3 regions of the Faecalimonas canis genome follow, and region 2 is predicted to be linked to each of the others. Evidence: predicted binding sites of a transcription regulator. Region 2 holds the regulator's gene; each other region holds the start of a gene.
The links. The regulator Rex, encoded in region 2, represses fermentation and respiration genes when NADH is low (regulators of the CRP and FNR family bind a similar motif). The targets are predictions, from matches to a motif close to ATTGTTAANTANTTAACAAT.

Region 1 (7,121 bases), on a different contig from region 2:
TGATACAGGGTTAGATCAAAACCTTCTTGCAGAAATTGCAGATTATTTCCGTCCGATTCGTGATGAGGCATTGGAATCAGGACTGTTAAATCCGAAAAATTTAGGTGTAAATATTAAGACATTACTATATCAAGTACCGGGTGGTATGCTTTCTAATCTGACTTCTCAGTTAAAAGAACAGGGAGCAGAAGATAAATTCTATGAAGTGCTTGAAGAAGTGCCAAGAGTGCGTAAAGATTTAGGCGAACCGCCTCTTGTGACTCCGTCTTCACAGATTGTCGGAACACAGGCGGTATTTAATGTGCTTATGGGTGAACGTTATAAAATGGCAACAAAGGAAACAAAAGATGTTTTATGCGGAAAATACGGTGCTACAGTAAAACCATTTAATAAAGAAGTGCAGAAGAAATGTATTGGTGATGCTGAAGTAATTACCTGTCGTCCGGCTGATTTGATTCCGGATGAATTGGATACATTAAAAGACGAGATGAAACAATGGTCACAACAGGATGAAGACGTATTATCATATGCGTTATTCCCGCAGGTTGCAACCGATTTCTTTAAATATAGAGAAGCACAACAGACAAAAGTAGATCAAAAAGTTGCAGATACAGAAAATGGAAGTTATCCGGTATAAGAGAGTTGAAAGAGTTAGCATTTGCTAACTCTTTTGCATTTATGAAAGAAAAATCAAAAGAAAGGGTTTTCTTTATTTCTGTAGTTGTGTATAATAAATCTTTAGAAAAAGAGAAGGAATACGGAGGCTGAGGATGAACAGCAATAATACGAATGAACTGTTAAGTAAAATAAATGAGAAGTATGCGAAACTGAGTAAGGGACAGAAACTGTTAGCGGAATATATCGCTGAGAATTACGATAAAGCAGTGTTTCTGACTGCTGCAAAACTTGGAAAAACAGTAGGGGTAAGTGAATCCACCGTTGTTCGTTTTGCGACACAGTTGGGATATGACGGATATCCGGGATTCCAAAAAGCGCTGGAGGAACTCGTTAGAAATAAACTGAACTCTATACAGCGTATGGAAGTGGCATATGGACGTATTGCACAGTCTGAAATATTGGAAACGGTATTGCAGTCTGATATAGAGAAAATAAAAATGACGCTGGCAGGGATTGAACAGGATGCCTTTGATTTGGCTGTAGAAACGATGCTTCACGCAAAACGTATATATATAGTAGGAATTAGAAGTTGTGCACCGTTGGCGAGTTTTCTTGGATTTTATCTGAATTTGATTTTTGACAATGTAACTTTAGTTAATACAAATAGCGCAAGTGAAATTTTTGAGCAGTTAATTCGTATAAGTGAAGATGATGTTATTATCGGAATTAGTTTTCCGCGTTACTCAATGCGGACCTTAAAAGCATTAGAATTTGCGAGCAACCGAAAGGCGAAAGTAATCACGCTTACGGACAGTGTACATTCTCCGATGAATTTATATTCATCATGCAATCTTATTGCAAGAAGCGATATGGCGTCCATTGTGGATTCGCTTGTTGCTCCTTTAAGTGTAGTAAATGCACTTGTCGTTGCATTATGCATGAAGAAACAGACAGAAGTCATTTCTACATTGGGAACTTTGGAAGAGATATGGGATGAATATCAGGTGTATAGCAGTGATGAATTAAATCCGGTAAATGATAAAATGTCACTGAAAACAGTGGAAAGAAAAGAGGACGAATAGATGAGTAAGGTAGTTATAATAGGTGGCGGTGCAGCCGGAATGTTTGCCTCCATTTTTGCGGCACGGAATGGAAATGAAGTACATCTGTTTGAAAAGAATGAAAAACTTGGTAGGAAACTTTTCATTACCGGAAAGGGACGGTGCAATATTACAAATGCGGGAGATATGGAAACGCTGTTTCAATCAGTTGTATCCAATCCAAAGTTTTTATATAGTAGTTTTTATGGATATACAAATGAGGATGTTGTTTCTTTTTTTGAAGAAATTGGAGTAAGAACAAAAATAGAGCGTGGAAACAGGGTGTTTCCTCTGTCAGACCATTCATCAGACGTTATAAATGGTTTGGCTGCAGAAATGAAAAGACTCGGCGTAAAAGTTTATTTAAATACGAAGGTGAAGTCTATTGAGGGGAATGCTGACGGATTTCAAAGAATAGTGCTTTCAAATGGTGAGAAGATTGTTGCAGACGATTGTATTGTGGCGACAGGTGGCTGTTCTTATCAGCCTACAGGCTCTACAGGAGATGGTTATCATATGGCGGATAGTGTTGGGCATACGGTTACGGAAGTTTATCCGGCGCTAGTACCATTGGAGATAGAAGAAGACTATGTCAGGGAATTACAGGGGCTTTCGCTTAGAAATGTGGAAGCGACAATTTATGACGGGAAGAAAGAAATTTACCATGATTTTGGAGAAATGTTATTTACCCACTATGGAGTCAGCGGACCTCTTATGCTGACAGCCAGCAGTTATATTACGAAAAAATTGCGTGACAGAGAGATGAAACTTGTCATAGATTTGAAACCGGCATTATCTGAGGAACAGTTAAACCAGAGAGTGTTGAGAGATTTTGAAGAGAATAAAAACAAACAGTTCAGAAATGCAATAACAAAATTGTTTCCGGCAAAATTGATACCGATTATGGTTATGCTGAGTGGAATTGAACCGGAAAAGAAAGTAAATGAGATTTCAAAGGAAGAGCGTATGGATTTTGTTCACCTGATTAAACATTTTACACTGACTATTAATGGAACAAGGTCTTTTAGAGAGGCAATTATTACGCAGGGTGGAGTGAAAACGAAAGAGATAAATCCGGCGACAATGGAATCAAAACTTGTTCCTCATTTATATTTTGTGGGGGAAGTGCTTGATTTGGATGCTTTGACAGGCGGTTTTAATTTACAGATTGCGTGGTCCACGGCGTATATGGCAGGTAGTAATATTTGGTAAAAAAGGAGAAAAAAGATGGGATATAATATAGCAATTGACGGTCCTGCAGGAGCGGGAAAAAGTACGATAGCGAAGAAAGTAGCAAAAGAATTAGGGTATATTTATGTGGATACAGGTGCGTTATACAGAGGAATGGCAGTATATTTCTTGGAAAATGGCGTGTCTGCGGATGAAACGGAAAAAATAGGACAGATGTGTAAAGAAGCGGTAGTTACATTAGGATATGAGGATGGCGTACAACAAGTATATTTGAATGGAGAAAATATTACTTCAAAACTTCGTGAAGAAGAAGTGGGGAAAATGGCGTCTGTCAGTTCTGCAATAAAAGAGGTTAGGATGCAGTTGTTGGAATTGCAGAGAGAGTTGGCTGTAAAAGAAAATGTCGTTATGGACGGAAGAGATATTGGAACAAATGTGCTCCCACAGGCAGAAACAAAGATTTACTTAACGGCAAGCGTGGATACAAGAGCAAAGAGAAGATTTTTGGAACTGAAGGAAAAAGGAGTACCTTGTGTACTTGAAGAAATTGCAAAAGATATTGAAGATAGAGATTACCGTGATATGAATAGAGATGTAGCACCGTTAAAACAGGCAGAAGATGCGGTCTATATAGACTCTTCGGAAATGACTATTGATGAAGTTGTTGCGGAAATTTTGAAACATTGTGAATAAAGGTGAGAGAATGGAAGTAAAAGTAGCAAAAACAGCCGGATTTTGTTTTGGAGTAAAAAGGGCTGTGAAAACAGTTTATGAGCAGGTTGAAAAAGAAAAGGATAAGCAGATTTACACCTATGGGCCTATTATACATAATGAAGAGGTCGTTAAGGACATGAAAAAAAGAGGAGTAAAAGTTATTCGGACAGAAGAGGAATTGGAAAATCTGGAGAGTGGAGTGGTGATTATACGTTCTCACGGTGTGCCGAAAAGAATTTATGACAAACTGGCAGAGAGGAATATTACCTGTGTGGATGCAACCTGCCCGTTCGTAAAGAAAATTCATAATATTGTGAAAAAAGAAAGTGAAACTGGGAGTCAGATTGTCATTATCGGAAACAATGAACATCCTGAAGTGGAAGGAATTAAAGGATGGTCTTTATCTCCTGTGACAGTTATTCAGACAATGGAAGATGTGAACAATTTTGAGCCTGATAAATCGAAGAAGGTGTGCATTGTATCACAAACGACATTTAATTACAAGAAATTTGAAGAATTAGTTGAAATTATTTCTAAAAAGCGTTATGATATAAGTGTTTTAAATACGATTTGTAATGCAACTACTGAACGTCAGACTGAGGCAAGAAGCATTGCAGAGGGCGTAGATGCTATGATAGTTATCGGTGATAAGCATAGTTCTAATACCCAAAAATTATTTGAAATATGTGATAAGGTATGCAACAATACGTACTATATTCAGACACTTGACGATTTGGATTTGAATCAATTAGGGTCGGCAAAAACGGTAGGTATTACAGCAGGGGCGTCAACGCCTAATAATATAATTGAGGAGGTTCAAAATAATGTCAGAATTAACTTTTGAACAAATGTTAGAAGAGTCTTTAAAAACAATACGAAATGGAGAGGTCGTAGATGGTACTGTAATCGATGTAAAGCCAGATGAAATCATCTTGAATATAGGGTACAAAGCAGACGGTATTATTACAAGAAGCGAATACACAAACGAGCCAAACGTTGATTTAACAACTTTAGTATCAGTAGGCGATACAATGACTGTTAAAGTATTGAAAGTGAATGACGGAGAAGGTCAGGTGTTGTTAACATATAAGAGATTAGCAGCAGAAAAAGGAAATGAAAGATTAAAAGAAGCTTTTGAAAACAAAGAAGTATTAAAAGCAACAGTAAACCAGATTTTAGGTGGTGGATTAAGTGTTGTTGTTGATGAAGCAAGAGTATTTATTCCTGCAAGTTTAGTATCTGATACATACGAAAAAGATTTAAGCAAATATCAGGGACAGGAAATTGAATTTGTTATCAGCGAATTTAATCCAAGAAGAAACCGTGTAATCGGTGACAGAAGACAACTCTTAGTTGCAGAGAAAGCAAAATTACAGGAAGAGTTATTTGCTAACCTTAAAGTAGGAGATGTCATCGAAGGAACTGTTAAAAATGTAACAGATTTTGGTGCGTTTATCGACTTGGGTGGAGTAGACGGATTATTACACATCTCTGAAATGTCTTGGGGAAGAGTTGAAAATCCAAAGAAAGTATTCCGAGTAGGAGAAACAATTAAAGTTCTTGTAAAAGACATCAACGATACAAAAGTTGCGTTAAGTTTAAAATTCCCAGAAACAAATCCATGGGCAAACGCAGAAGAAAAATATGCTGTAGGAACAGAAGTTACAGGTAAAGTAGCAAGAATGACAGACTTTGGAGCATTCGTTGAACTGGCACCTGGTGTAGATGCATTACTTCACGTTTCTCAGATTTCTAAAGCACACGTAGAAAAACCAGCAGACGTTTTAAGTGTGGGACAGGAAATTACAGCAAAAATTGTTGACCTTAACGTAGCAGATAAAAAAATCAGTTTAAGTATGAAAGTTCTTGAAACAGAAGAAGCAGCAGAAGAAGTAGAAGAGGCTGTTGAAGAATAAGATTTGACTGTAGTAGAGAAGTAGAAAAAATAGGGACGCAAGTCTCTATTTTTTATGTAAAAAAATATGTTAAAAATTCATCAAGATGTATATTAAAATATACAATCATTTGTAACAAGTTACTAGAATTATATAAAAAGTTCTTGTATGATATACATAAGGATTGAAAACAGATGAAAGGAAGAGATAAAATGAAACTTTTAACATTTAAAGGAGGCATTCACCCCAACGATGGAAAGCGGTTGGCAAAAGATAAATCGATTGTCAGCGTACTTCCAAAAGAAGAATTGGTTTATCCACTTTCACAACATATTGGTGCACCGGCGAAACCTATTGTGAACGTGGGTGACAAAGTTTTAAAAGGTCAGAAGATAGCGGAAGCGGGAGGATTTGTTTCAGCTTCGATATTTGCATCTGTATCAGGAGAGGTGAAAGGAATTCAAAAACGAATTAATCCTTCGGGAGCGAAGGTGGATTCTATTATTGTAGAAAATGATTTTCAGTATGAAGAAATTGTTTATCCTCCAATAAAACCTCTTGATGAGATGTCAAAGGAAGAAATTATTGAGCGGATTAAAGAAGCAGGGATTGTAGGAATGGGAGGCGCAGGATTTCCTACCCATGTTAAATTATCTCCAAAAGAACCGGAAAGAATTGATTATGTTATAGCAAACTGTGCGGAATGTGAGCCATATATTACAGCGGATTACAGAAGAATGCTGGAAAATCCTGAAGAACTGATTAGTGGGATGAGAGTTGTATTAAACATTTTCCCACAGGCAAAAGGAATTTTTGGTGTAGAGGATAACAAACCGGATTGTATTGAAAAATTAAGAAAATTGACGGAAAAAGAGCCGAGAATGGAAGTGAAGGCATTAAAAACAAAATATCCTCAGGGAGCAGAGCGACAGTTGATTTTTGCTACGACAGGAAGAGCAATTAATTCTTCTATGCTGCCGGCAGATGCGGGATGTGTTGTAGATAATGTGGAAACAATGATTGCCATTCACACAGCGGTAGTCGAAGGAAAGGCAGTAACGGAAAGAATTGTGACGTTAAGCGGTGATGCGGTAAATGAGCCGGGAAACTTCAAAGTATTATTTGGAACAAATCATCAGGAAGTGATTGAAGCGGGAGGCGGATTTAAAACCCCGCCTGAGAAAATCATTTCAGGTGGTCCTATGATGGGATTTGCCATGTTTACAACAGACACTCCGATTACAAAGACGTCTTCATCCATCCTTGCCTTTACGAAAGATGAGGTGAGGGCAAATGAACCTACAGCCTGCATTAATTGTGGACGGTGCGTGGAAGTTTGTCCGAGTCGTATTATTCCATCAAGACTTGCGGATTTGGCGGAAAGACATGATGAAGAAGCCTTTAAGAAAATGGAGGGACTTGAGTGTATAGAATGTGGCTCGTGCAGTTATGTCTGTCCTGCAAAAAGACAGTTGAAACAGTCTATTGGAACAATGAGAAAAATTGCGTTGGCAAATAGAAAAAAATAAAGGAAGAGGTGACGAAAAGTGAGTGAACAATTTAATGTATCGTCTTCACCACATATACGTTCAAAAACAACAAC
Region 2 (7,121 bases):
ATGGTTGTCTATAAAGAAACTGGCGGAGAAGAGATGGTGTATGTAAGAAAACTTACTTCTTTTGTAACAGAAATGGAAAGAGTTTCTGATGAGGAAATGTATCTGATAGAAGAGTTTCTTGATATAGATGAAAATGAGCAGAAATTACATTTTCTGCAGAAACATAAACGTGACATCACAGAAAAATTTATTACTATCGCAGCACAGAGCATGGACTTTGTAGAGAAAGAAACTTCCTTGGAAATGCGGTATCAGGATATTTTACATTTTATCCGAATGAAAATGAAATATGAATGCGGTAGACTTTACTAAAGAGAATCTCCTTATCACAAATGTGGTAGGGAGGTTTTTTTCTTGACAAAAACTGTATAATTGTATACAATTATACAAAATGTAATCGTAGAGAGGAAAGTAAATGGAAAAGGATAGAGGATTTTCTTTAAGTGAAAAAGTATTTCACAAATTGCGTGATGATATTTTATCCGGTGTTTATGAGGAAAACGATGAGTTAAGGGAGATGACAATCGGAAAGGAATTAGGGGTTAGTAGAACTCCGGTCCGTGAAGCATTTAAAAAATTAGAATTGGAAGGACTTGTGAAAACAATTCGGAATAAAGGAACTTATGTGACGGGAATCAGTAAAGAAGATATACATGATATTTTCATTATCCGCTCCCTGTTAGAAAATTTATGTACGGAATGGGTAATTGATAATATTACACAGGAGGAAATGAATGAATTAGAAGAAATTATTCTTCTGTCGGAGTTTCATCTGAAAAAGTCAGGAACTGACAAAATGGCAATATTAGATGGAAAATTTCACCGTATTTTATATGAATCCTGTGGCAGTAAAATTTTAAAACATATTTTATCTGACTTATATAATTACGTTCAGTTTGCAAGAGTATATTCAGTAAAAACAGAAGGGCGTCTTGAACAGTCGGTAGAAGAACATAAGGCCATTTTGGAGGCGATTAAACAGAAAGATAAAGATCTTGCGGGACAATTGATAACCGAACATATGCAATGTGTATTACAAAATTTAGAAAAACATGGTTTTAAATAAAAGGAGGACACTAAAATGGAAAAAATTAAAATGACAACCCCACTTGTCGAGATGGATGGAGATGAAATGACACGTATTCTTTGGAAAATGATTAAGGATACTTTGTTAATTCCGTATATTGATTTAAAAACAGAGTATTACGATCTAGGGTTAGAAAATCGTAATGCTACAGATGATCAGGTTACTGTTGATTCCGCAAATGCGACAAAGAAATATGGTGTTGCTGTTAAATGTGCTACCATTACACCAAACGCTGCCCGTATGACAGAATATAATTTAAAAGAAATGTGGAAAAGTCCTAACGGAACAATTCGTGCTATGCTGGATGGAACGGTTTTCCGTGCACCAATTGTTGTAAAAGGAATTGAACCATGCGTGAAAAATTGGAAAAAACCAATTACGCTGGCAAGACACGCATACGGAGATGTATATAAAAATACAGAAATGATTATTGACAGACCGGGAAAAGTAGAATTAGTTTATACGTCAGAGGATGGCACGGAAAAGAGAGAACTTGTTCATCAGTTTAACGGAGCAGGAATCGCACAAGGTATGCATAATACAAATGAATCTATTGAAAGTTTTGCGAGAAGTTGTTTTAACTATGCGTTGGAAACAAAACAGGATTTATGGTTTGCAACAAAAGATACTATTTCAAAAAAATACGATCATACATTTAAAGATGTTTTCCAAGAAATTTATGAGAAAGAATATGATGCGAAATTTAAAGAGAGTGGTATAGAATATTTTTATACATTGATTGACGATGCAGTAGCGAGAGTGATGAAGGCAGAAGGCGGATTTATCTGGGCCTGCAAAAATTATGACGGAGATGTAATGAGTGATATGGTTTCTTCTGCGTTCGGTTCTTTGGCAATGATGACTTCTGTTTTAGTTTCTCCTGAAGGTTATTATGAATATGAGGCGGCTCATGGTACAGTGCAAAGACATTACTATAAGCACTTAAAAGGGGAGGAAACATCGACAAATTCTGTGGCAACTATTTTTGCATGGACAGGAGCGTTACGTAAACGTGGTGAACTGGACGGCAATAATGAACTGATGAAGTTTGCGGATAGATTGGAAAAGGCAACTCTTGATACGATTGAGAGCGGTAAGATGACGAAAGATTTGGCGTTAATCACATCTATTCCAAATCCAACTGTATTAAACAGTGAAGAATTTATTCAGGCGATTGCCGAGTTACTATAATAATAAAAGGCAAACCTTAAAACGATAAGGTTTGCCTTTTATTATTCCGCCAGTTCCTCCCACTGTTCATACAGAAGTTCCAGTTCCTGCATAATGTTTGCTTTTTCTTCGGAAAGTTCACGGCATTTTACAGAATTGGTATAAATGTCTTCCTGTGTCATTAGTTCGTCAATTTCACCGTCACGTTCCTCCAGAGCGGAAATTCGTTCTTCTGTTTTTCGCAAATCGTTTTGTCGTTTACGTTCTTTTGCCTGTTGTTCTTTTTGTGCTTTCCAATCCAATTTTGTTTCTGATTCAGTTTGGATAGAAGCGGAAGAGAGGGCTTCATTTGCATTTGTGTAAGCGGCAGTTAATTCTTCCTTTTTCTCCAAATAATAATCATAGTTTCCGATATAATTAACAAAGGTATGATTGACTAAGTCAAGAATACGTGTTGCTGTCTGATTGATAAAATATCGGTCGTGAGATACATATAAAATTGTTCCACTATAATCATTTAATGCTTTTTCCAAAATTTCTTTTGACGTAATATCCAAATGGTTTGTCGGTTCATCCAAGATTAAAAAGTTTGCTTCAGAAAGCATTAATTTTGCCAGAGAAACACGACCGCGTTCGCCACCACTTAAATCTTTAATCTGTTTATATACATCATCGCCTGTGAAAAGAAAAGCGGCAAGAGTATTTCGTATCTGTGTATTTGTCAAAGTCGGATAATCGTCTGAAATTTCATCAAAAATTGTTTTTTCCATATGTAGCACATGGTGTTCCTGATCGTAATATCCGATATGTACATTTGTTCCTAAGGTAAATACGCCGCTATCTGCAGGCTGTACCTCATTTAGAATTTTTAAAAGAGTTGTTTTTCCTGTTCCGTTGTCACCGATAACGGCAACGTGTTCGCCACGTTTGATTTCAAAACTAATATCCTGAAATAATTTTAACGCTCCAAAAGACTTGCTTAAATGTTCAACAGTCAGCACATCATTTCCGCTTACGCAGGAGGGTTCAAGAGAAATGTGAAATTCAGATGTCGCCTCCATAGGTTTTTCTACCAGTGTCATCTTGTCCAACATTTTTTCTCGGCTTTCTGCACGGCGAATGGATTTTTCACGGTTAAAAGAACGAAGTTTTTCAATAACTGCTTCTTGATGTTTGATTTCTTGTTGCTGCTTCATATATTCTTTTAATTTTGCTTCACGGACAAGTTTCTTCTTTTGGGCAAATGAAGTATAGTTGCCTAAAAACATCATAATATTGCCTTGCTCCACTTCAATAACTTTTGTCACGACACGATTTAAAAAATAACGGTCATGGGATACGATAAGCACTGCCCCCTGATAGTTGGAAAGATACGTTTCAAGCCATGCAATTGAATTTAAGTCCAAATGGTTTGTCGGTTCATCGAGAAGAAGAATGTCGGGTTTTGTAAGAAGAAGTTTACCTAAAGAAACCCTTGTTTTCTGACCTCCCGAAAGTGTATCTACGGATTTTCCAAAATCTTCTTCAGAAAAACCAAGTCCTTTTAAAACACCTGTTATTTCGCTTTCATAGGCATATCCATTAGCTCGTTCATAAGAAGCGGTAAGATGATGGTATGTCTGTAGACGTTTCTCCAGTTCTTCTCCCTTAAGGTGTTTTAATTCCAATTCGATAGAACGAATTTGATTTTCTAAGGCGATAATATCGGATTTAGCCGTCTTTACTTCCTCGTAAATGGTATTCCCACTTTCTAATTTCTGATGTTGGGAAAGATAACCGATTGTTTTCCCTTTTGCAAGAATAACCTCTCCGCTGTCCAAAGGCAATTCTCCCATAATCATTTTCAAAATAGTCGATTTGCCTGCCCCGTTTAATCCGATTAAGGCTGCTTTTTCATGTTCTTCTATATGAAAAGAACCATCTTTAACGATGATTTGTTCTCCAAATGCTTTATTAAGATTATGACATGCTAAAATCATAATAAATCCTCCCAAAATAACTCATATCTTTTATATTATACTCAAATAGTGCAAAATACAACTAAAAAATTGACTTTACGGGAACTATTCTATATAATATTGCGTAGAATAGATTGGAAGGTGAAATGGATGGAAGAAAGAGAGATTTCTCAGGCAGTAATCCGAAGATTGCCTAGATACTACAGATACTTAGGAGAGTTACTGGAAGACAATGTAGAGCGTATTTCTTCAAATGAATTAAGCAAAAGAATGCAGGTGACTGCTTCTCAGATACGTCAGGATTTGAATAATTTTGGCGGATTCGGACAGCAGGGATACGGCTATAACGTAAAATATTTATATACAGAAATCGGTAAGATTTTAGGATTGGATATAGACCATAATATGATTATTATCGGTGCGGGTAATTTAGGACAGGCGCTGGCAAATTATACATCTTTTGAGAGAAGAGGATTTATTTTCAAAGGCATTTTTGATGTGAACCCAAGACTTTCAGGTGTATCTATACGTGGTGTGCCGATTCGTATGATGGACGAATTGAAAGATTTTATCAATGAACATAATATTGATATAGCCGTTCTCACAATCCCGAAGGCAAAAGCGGTTGAAGTGGCGAAACTTTTAGTAGATAACGGTGTACGTGCTATTTGGAATTTTGCACATACAGATTTAGATTTACCGGAAAATGTTATTGTAGAAAATGTACATTTGTCCGAAAGTCTTATGCGTTTATCTTATAATCTCAGCCGTTATAACAAAGAACATACAGAATAGAATTGAAACAACGTATAGAGAAGATGTGGGAATCCGCCTTTTCCTATGCGTTGTTTTCTTCTGAATGGAAAATGGAGGTGTATGATGTGAGATATGTACTAACGGGCGAAGAGATGCAGTACGCAGATAAATATACGATTGAACAGATGAAAGTTCCATCTTGTGTTTTGATGGAAAGAGCGGCACTTAAAGTTGTAGAGATATTGGAAAAGGAAAAGATAGACTGTTCGGATACGCTGATTGTATGCGGTTCGGGAAATAACGGCGGTGACGGTCTTGTCATTGCACGGCTTTTACATCTGAAAGGGGTTCGTGTAGAAGTATGCTACATGGGTAATAGAGAAACTGCCAGCGAAGAAAACAAACGGCAGTACATGATAGCTGAAAATTATGGCATATCTATCAGAAACACATTAGTGAAAAAAGAATATAGTGTTATTATAGATGCTCTTTTGGGAATTGGGTTAAAAAGAGAAGTTTCAGGAAAATATAGAGAGATTATTGAACAGTTAAATGAAATGAAGGGTACAAAAGTGGCAGTAGATATACCTACAGGAGTATGTGATACAACAGGTGAAATAAAAGGATGTGCTTTTAGTGCGGATTTGACGGTCTGTTTTGCTTTTGAAAAAGTTGGAATGTTGCTTGGAGAGGGACGTCGGTATATTGGAAAAACATATGTTGCGGATATTGGAATTTCGCCGGATGCACTTCCGAGCGGACAGAAACTATATACATATGATCGAGATGATAAAGATGTTCCGATGCCACAGAGAAACCTAAACGGAAATAAAGGAACATTCGGAAAGGTACTTATCATAGCGGGAAGTAAGGGAATGGCAGGCGCTGCTTATTTGAATGCAAAGGCCGCCTATTTAGCAGGCGCAGGGCTTGTACAAATTTATACCCATGAGGATAACCGTGTGATTTTGCAACAGTTACTTCCCGAAGCAATTCTTTCTACATATGAAACATTTGACAAAAACCGTCTAAAAGAATTGTTTGATTGGGGAGATGTACTTTTGGTCGGCTCAGGACTTGGGAAAAGTGATTTGTCAGAAAAAATATTTACATATGCAATGCAGTATGCAAAAGTTCCGTGTGTAATTGACGGGGATGGATTAAATATTTTATCTGAAGATTTATCGCTTTTGGAACATAAAAAACAAGTCATACTAACTCCTCATTTAAAGGAAATGGCCAGGTTGCTTCAATGTACGATAAAGGAGATACAGGAAAACAGAATTGAGGCGATAAAAGATTTTGTCCGCGAATATCCTGTTGTCTGTGCAATGAAGGATGCGAGGACATTTGTAGCAAATGATGAGGAAGATATTTATATAAATACAACAGGAAATCAATCTATGGCAAAAGCAGGAGCAGGAGATGTTCTTGCAGGTATAGCGGCGGGATTTCTTGCACAGAAGATGACTTGCAGGGGCGCTTGTGAAACTGCTGTTTATGTACACGGATTGTGCGGAGATTATGTGCAAAAAGAAAAAGGAAGTTACAGTGTATTGGCAAATGATTTGCTTGATGCAATCGGTCGTGTAATGAAAAAACTTGAGAAGGAGCATACAAGATGAAAACTTACAGTAGAGTATATGCCAAAATCGATTTAGATGCAGTGACATATAATATGGAACAAATGAAACAGAGGGTCAACGGTGATACGAAAATTATGGCGGTTATCAAAAGCGATGGATATGGTCATGGTGCAGTTCAGGTTGCGGAGGTGCTGGAAAAATATGATTATATTTGGGGATTTGCAGTTGCCACACTCGATGAAGCGGTTGTTCTTCGTACGGAGGGGATCAAAAAGCCGATACTTGTGCTGGGATGTATTTTTCCTGACCAGTACTTAGAAATGCTGGATAATGATATTCGTATGAATGTGTACACGGAAGAAATGGCAAAAGAAATTTCTTATATGGCAAGAAGAGAAGGAAAAACTGCCTATTTACATATTAAATTAGACACCGGAATGGCCAGACTTGGCTTTGCGGTAAATGACGAAAGTATTGATGCCATTACAAGAATAAGTAAATTGCCAAACGTAAATATGGAAGGTGTATTTACGCATTTTGCCAAGGCAGATGAAATGGATAAAA
Region 3 (7,121 bases), on a different contig from region 2:
GGTTGCACCGAAAATAACACCGGCACCGCTGCCGTCCTGCATCAGACGATCGCATTCTGCATCGACTAATGTGGATGGCTGAATGTGTGAAGAGCGAATCATTCTAGTTAATTCTCTTGTTGTCAGAACAATATCTACATCATGTCCTGCGTATTCTTCATAGTACAATTCCATGTTACTTTCCCCTTTTTTCGCTACACAAGGCATAATGGAAACTGTACATATATTTTCAGGATTTACTCCGATAGATTTAGCAAAATACGTTTTCATTACCGTACCGAACATCTGTTGAGGAGATTTTGCGGTAGATAACTGTGGAACTAAATGAGGATATTGGGATTTGATAAAACGAATCCAACCCGGACAGCAGGAAGTGAACATCGGTCTTGATTTTAGTTCTCCTGAAAGGAAACGTTCTAAAAATTCATTTCCTTCTTCCATAATTGTGAGGTCGGCTGAAAATGTTGTATCAAAAACATAGTCAAATCCCATTTGTCTGAGAGCATCCACGATTTTTCCGATAGTTGCTTCTTCGCGGCTAAGTCCTAAAGCCTCGCCCCATGCGGCACGAACGGCAGGAGCAACTTGCACAACTGTAATTTTATCTTTGTTGTCGATAGCTTCCCATACTTTATCTGTGTCATCGCGTTCACGCAAAGCGCCTACCGGGCAGTGAGTGATACACTGTCCGCAGAGAGAACAGTCAGCCTCCTCGATTTTACGGTTTTTGGAAACGTGTACGGTTGTACGAGAACCTGTACTTTCCAAATCCCATACATGAAGATTTTGCACTTTATCACAAACCTGTACACAGCGCATACATTTGATACATTTTGCGGAGTCACGGATAAGAGGAAAGTCTTTGTTCCATTCTATATTTTCCAAACGCTGTTTAAATGGAATATCAATAATATTTAAGTCATTGGCGATTGTCTGGAGTGTACAATTTCCGCTTCTTGCACAGATTGTACATTGACAATCGTGTTGAGAGAGAAGAAATTCTACGGTTTTTTTACGGTTCATGCGGACCTTCGGACTATTTGTGTAAATAACCATTCCTTCTTCCACTACATTGTTACAGGAAGGAATGAGGCGTTCTTTTCCGACAAGTTCAACAACACATACACGACAGGCGCCTATTTCATTTAAACCTTTTAAGTAGCATAATCTGGGGATAGCGATTCCGTTCTGCTCTGCGGCTTCTAGAATAGTAGTACCTTCAGGCACGGAAATTTGTCTGTTGTCAATTGTTAAATTTACCATAATTTCTCTCTACCTCCTTTAAATATGCCAAAGCCAAAGTGGTCACAACGCAGACAGCGTGATGCTTCCTGTTTTGCCTCCGCCTCGCTCATACAGTTTTCCACGCCTTCAAAGTCGTGGATACGCTGACAGACTTCACGTTCGGTCATATTTACTCTTCCACAAGGAGTTCTGTCATCTAAGTTAGGCTCAGGGATTTCTACATCACAGGAAATAATATGATTAAATCCTAAATATTCATCAATATTTGCTGCAATAACTTTTGCCGCAGCGATTGCCTTGATAACGGATGCAGGTCCTGTAGCACAGTCACCGCCTGCAAATACTCCCGGAATATCATCGAAACCGCCGTATTTTTCAGACATAATTCTTCCGCGTTTTACAGGAACGCCGGCCTCTTCAAAATGCTGAAATTCAATATCCTGTCCGATGGCAACGATAAGTGTTGTACATGGAATATAAATATCTTCTTCACCCGTAGGTTTTACGCTTGCACGTCCGTCTTTAATTTTGCTGATCATTTGTGGGGTAACATACAGTCCTTTTACATGACCGTTTTCGTCCACATCAATTTTGGAAGGGGCTTTTAATGTCTGTACTTCAATTCCCTCTGCAACAGCGCCTTCGATTTCGTCAGGAAGGGCAGTCATATCAGCGATACGTCTTCTATAAACAATACTTACTTTCTTTGCACCTAAACGAACAGCAGTGCGGACGGCGTCCATGGAAACGTTTCCACCGCCGATAACGGCAACTTCCTGTCCTGTTAAGTCAGGATTTTGATTTTTGCCTACATCACGCAAAAATTGTACGGCAGAAAGAACCCCTTCAGCGTGTTCGCCTTCGATGCCGAGTTTTTTATCTGTACTTGCACCGATTGTAATTAATACGGCATCATATTCGGCACGAAGACTTTGGATTGTAATGTCTTTTCCAATTCGCAATCCGTATTTTACTTCAATTCCGGTCTGTAAAATTGCATTAATATCATCATCCAAACGCTCTTTTGGAAGACGGTAGTTTGGTATACCGTAGCGAAGCATTCCGCCCAGTTTTGGAAGCATTTCATATACGGTTACCTGATGTCCCATTAATTGTAAATAGTAGGCGCTGCTCAGTCCGCCCGGACCTCCGCCCACAACGGCAATACGTTTTCCGGTGGATTCGGCACATTTTGGCGGCGGAACTTTTCCTGCATAATCTGCCGCAAAGCGTTTTAATCCACGAATATTTATGGCATCGTCCACCATATTTCTACGGCATCGTGCTTCGCAAGGATGTTCGCAGATGAAACCGCAGGTTGTAGGGAACGGATTATCTTTTCGGATTAAACGGATGGCATCTTCGTATCGGCCTTCTCCGACAAGAGCGATATATCCAGGAATATCTACTTTTGCAGGGCAGAGAGAAACACAAGGCACAGGCTGATTATATGTACAGGTACAGCGACCTTCACGAATATGTTCCTCGAAATCTTCGCGATAGCCGATAAGAGCCTTATATACCATATGTGCTGCTTCATATCCGATCGCACAGTCGGAAGACTGCATAATTGATAATGCGCTGTCCTCCATTAAATCAAGTGTATCTAAAGTTGCATTTCCGTTCAATACATCTGTAAGTAAATTCTTCAATTGCCAAAGACCAACACGGCATGGCACACACTTTCCACAAGTCTGTGCGTGACAAAGTTCAAGGAATGCCCTTGCCATATCTACAGGACATAATCCCGGAGGACTTGCCTCAATCCTTCGTTCCAAATCTTTATAGAGTCCTTCTACAACGACCTGTGCTTTGTTGGGTGTAGCAATTTCCAGTCTGCTCATACAATCACCTCTCAATAGAATTTAATTTATAATCTTTATTGTAATATATAACAATAAAATCTTCAATAAAAGTTAAAATATAGACAAAGTTTACAATGGAGAAAATTGAAGTTTTTTAATAAAACATTATAGTAGTTAATTTATCACAGAAAAATAAATGAAAAACTTTGATAGTAGTGCAGATTATGGTATAATACACGCAGAGCGTGTATTACACCTTGCACGGAATACTTTGAAATAAATTTAAGGACAAAGGAGAATAGAAGAGTGAAAGCGAAATTAATTGAACAGTTTAAAGAAATATTCGGAACAGACGAAGATGTGAGAGCATATTTTGCGCCGGGGAGAGTAAACTTAATTGGTGAACATACAGACTATAACGGAGGACACGTATTCCCATGTGCACTTACAATAGGTACATATGCGATTGTAAGAAAGAGAACAGATAATATCTTAAGATTTTATTCAGCAAACTTTTCTTCACTGGGAATTATTGAATCGAATTTGAATGATTTAGTTCCTTCAGAGGCGGCAGGCTGGACAAACTATCCAAAGGGAGTTATGTGGGCATTTGAAAAAAGAGGATACAAATTAACAAGCGGTATGGATATTTTAATTTATGGAAATATTCCAAACGGATCAGGACTTTCTTCATCTGCTTCTTTGGAAGTATTGACAGGAGTTGTTTTAAAAGATTTATTCGGATTTGATGTTTCCATGGTGGATATTGCATTAATAGGACAGTATTCAGAAAATAATTTCAATGGATGTAACTGTGGCATTATGGATCAGTTTGCAAGTGCAATGGGAAAAAAAGATAATGCAATTTTCTTGGATACAAATACGCTTCATTATGAATATGCACCGGTTGTACTGGAAGATGCCAAAATCGTTATCGTCAACAGTAAAGTAAAACATAGCCTTGTAGACTCTGCATATAATGACAGAAGAAATGAATGTGAAACAGCCTTAAAAGAATTGCAGGAAGTGGTAGACATTAAAACATTGGGAGATTTATCTGAAGAAGAATTTGAAGCGCACAAAGATGCAATCAAATCTCCTATCAGACAGAAACGTGCAAAACACGCCGTATATGAAAACCAGAGAACAATTAAAGCGGTAGAGGCGCTAAAGGCAAATGAAATCGAAACATTTGGAAAATTAATGAATGCGTCACACACTTCTTTGAGAGATGATTATGAAGTATCTTGTGAAGAAATTGATATTTTAGTAAATCTTGCATGGGAAACAGAAGGAGTAATCGGCTCAAGAATTACCGGAGGCGGATTTGGCGGCTGCACAGTTAGCATTGTAAAAAATGATGCGGTAGATAATTTTATTGAAACAATCGGTCAGAAATATGAAGAAAAAGTAGGACATAAAGCAGAATTTTATGTAGTGGACATCGGAGATGGAGCTGGAGTATTGGCATAAAATCGAAATTGTGGAGGAAATCATGTTAAGTAAAAGTATTAAAAAACTGGTAGAATATGGTGTGGAAACAGGGTTAACACCTGAGTGCGAACGCATTTATACAACAAATTTATTGTTGGAATTATTCAAGGAAGACGAATATGAGGATGTTTCCATTGAAGGCGAAGAATTAAATTTGGAAGAAATTTTAAAAGAATTGTTAGATGAGGCGTGTGCAAGAGGAATTATCGAGGACAGTATTGTATATCGCGATTTATTTGATACAAAAATGATGAACTGTCTTGTTCCACGTCCGGCACAGGTACAGGAAACTTTCGCAAAGAAATACGAAATTTCTCCGAAGGAAGCTACAGATTATTACTATAAATTAAGTCAGGACAGCGATTATATCCGTCGTTACCGTGTATGCAAGGACAGAAAATGGAAAGTAGACAGTCCATACGGAGAGATTGATATTACAATTAATCTTTCCAAACCGGAAAAAGATCCAAAGGCAATCGCAGCGGCGAAAAACAGTAAAGCAAGCAGCTATCCGAAATGTCAACTTTGCGTGGAAAATGAAGGATATGCCGGAAGAGTAAATCATCCTGCCCGCGAAAATCACCGTATTATGCCGATTACCGTTAACGACAGTGCATGGGGATTTCAGTATTCTCCATATGTATATTACAACGAACACTGTATCGTATTTAACGGGCAGCATACGCCGATGAAAATCGAAAAACAAACATTTATCAAATTGTTTGATTTTGTAAAATTATTCCCTCATTATTTCTTGGGTTCTAATGCGGATTTGGCTATTGTAGGTGGTTCTATTTTAAGTCACGACCATTTCCAAGGTGGAAATTATACTTTTGCGATGGCAAAAGCGCCGATGGAAGAAACGTTTACAGTAGACGGTTTTGAAGATGTGGAAGCGGGAATTGTACATTGGCCATTATCAGTTATCCGCTTAAGAGGAAAAGAAGAAACAAGATTAATTGAGTTAGGTGCACATATTTTAGATAAGTGGAGAGGATACACAGATGAAGACGCATTTATTTATGCGGAAACAGACGGAGAGCCACATAACACAATTACACCGATTGCAAGAAAAGTCGGAGATACATATGAATTAGATTTGGCACTTAGAAACAATATTACGACAGAAGAGCATCCGCTCGGTGTATATCATCCACACGCTCAATGGCATAATATTAAAAAAGAAAATATCGGACTGATTGAGGTAATGGGGCTGGCAGTTCTTCCGGCAAGATTAAAAGAAGAAATGGAAATCCTTGCCGATTACATCGTTGAAGGAAAAGATATCAGTTCAAATGAAAAAATTGAAAAACATAAAACATGGGTAGACACATTCCTTCCAAAATATCCTGAAATAACAAAAGAAAATATTATGGATATTTTGCAGGAAGAAGTTGGAATTGTATTTACACACGTACTGGAAGATGCGGGTGTGTACAAATGCAATGAAGAAGGAAGAAAAGCATTCAGAAAATTCATTTCCGTGTTATAAAACTCAATTGGGGACGTAGTAAAATTAAGAAATACTACGTCCCCAATTGAGTTTTACCCCGTCCCTTTTTTACCTGTCTTATTTTTCTCACTGAAAATATTAAAAAATCATACCTTTTTCCTAAAAAAATATACTGAAAACATAAAAAAGTCGGTTTATAATATAAATAGATGCGATTTGTAAAATTATGGAAAAGGAGGAAAACGTATGAAGAAGAAACGGATTATTACCCTTCTATTGACGGCAGCAGTGATTGGAACGAGTGTCCCATATGGGTCATTGACCGTCCGGGCAAAAGAGCCATTAGCACCGGCGGAAGAAATCAAAGCAGACGTGAACAAGACAAAATTTACACACAAAGAATGGACGGGAAAAGACTACAAAGATGTTGATGGAAAAAAAGTAAAAGCAGAAGATGTATTCGGAATTAACAGGGAAGATGCAGGAGTCAGTATCATTCCTTATCAAAATTCGGCATCTGCAGCAGGTGCGGTCTGGGACTACAATGCGAGAGAAAACTCAGAGTATTTCCAATTGCTTACAGGCAAAAATCAAAAATGGGATTTGACTGTTGTGCAAAATCAGGAACAGGCGCAGAAATTCATGGGTGAAAACGGTTTCATGACAAAAGATTATCAGAAAAAAACTGAAGATGGATGGAAATCAGTTGAATTACCAAAGAGTTGGACGAGGGATGACTTTGACTTTTCAATTTATACAAACGTATTGATGCCATGGCAGGCTAAATACGATCCTATTGTACTTGCACCGAATGCTCCGGCTAATTACAATCCGGTAGGTCTTTATCGCAAAACATTTACGGTAGATAACAAAATGTTAAATGACGGGCGAAGAGTGTACTTGAATTTTGCCGGAGTTGAATCAGCATATTATGTATATGTAAACGGTAAAGAAGTAGGTTACAGTGAGGACAGTTATAGCCCTCATCACTTTGACGTAACGGATTATTTAAAGGAAGGCGAAAATATTTTAGCCGTTAAAGTACATAAATTCTGTGATGGCACATGGTTTGAAGATCAGGATATGATTTATGACGGCGGTATTTTCCGTGATGTATATTTGAC

Region 1: a site for Rex is predicted at 5,605-5,624, ahead of rsxC (electron transport complex subunit RsxC). Genes of this name have one in related genera too.
Region 3: a site for Rex is predicted at 3,158-3,177, ahead of ACYPXO_RS03000 (NAD(P)-binding protein). Genes of this name have one in related genera too.

What each region holds. Positions count from the first base shown of each region.
Region 1 is NZ_BAAHSI010000002.1:8,422-15,542, forward strand. Features, by position in the region: gene ACYPXO_RS00040 (oxaloacetate decarboxylase subunit alpha) at 1-637, shown strand, start outside; gene ACYPXO_RS00045 (MurR/RpiR family transcriptional regulator) at 771-1,700, shown strand; gene ACYPXO_RS00050 (BaiN/RdsA family NAD(P)/FAD-dependent oxidoreductase) at 1,701-2,930, shown strand; gene cmk ((d)CMP kinase) at 2,946-3,602, shown strand; gene ispH (4-hydroxy-3-methylbut-2-enyl diphosphate reductase) at 3,613-4,467, shown strand; gene rpsA (30S ribosomal protein S1) at 4,448-5,539, shown strand; gene rsxC (electron transport complex subunit RsxC) at 5,731-7,047, shown strand; gene ACYPXO_RS00075 (RnfABCDGE type electron transport complex subunit D) at 7,066-7,121, shown strand, end outside.
Region 2 is NZ_BAAHSI010000036.1:99,835-106,955, reverse strand. Features, by position in the region: gene ACYPXO_RS10350 (DUF1653 domain-containing protein) at 1-312, shown strand, start outside; gene ACYPXO_RS10345 (GntR family transcriptional regulator) at 416-1,066, shown strand; gene ACYPXO_RS10340 (NADP-dependent isocitrate dehydrogenase) at 1,082-2,278, shown strand; gene abc-f (ribosomal protection-like ABC-F family protein) at 2,320-4,236, opposite strand; gene ACYPXO_RS10330 (redox-sensing transcriptional repressor Rex) at 4,366-5,010, shown strand; gene ACYPXO_RS10325 (NAD(P)H-hydrate dehydratase) at 5,097-6,596, shown strand; gene alr (alanine racemase) at 6,593-7,121, shown strand, end outside.
Region 3 is NZ_BAAHSI010000009.1:16,630-23,750, reverse strand. Features, by position in the region: gene ACYPXO_RS03005 ([FeFe] hydrogenase, group A) at 1-1,263, opposite strand, end outside; gene ACYPXO_RS03000 (NAD(P)-binding protein) at 1,257-3,089, opposite strand; gene ACYPXO_RS02995 (galactokinase) at 3,357-4,523, shown strand; gene galT (UDP-glucose--hexose-1-phosphate uridylyltransferase) at 4,546-6,036, shown strand; gene ACYPXO_RS02985 (glycoside hydrolase family 2 TIM barrel-domain containing protein) at 6,244-7,121, shown strand, end outside.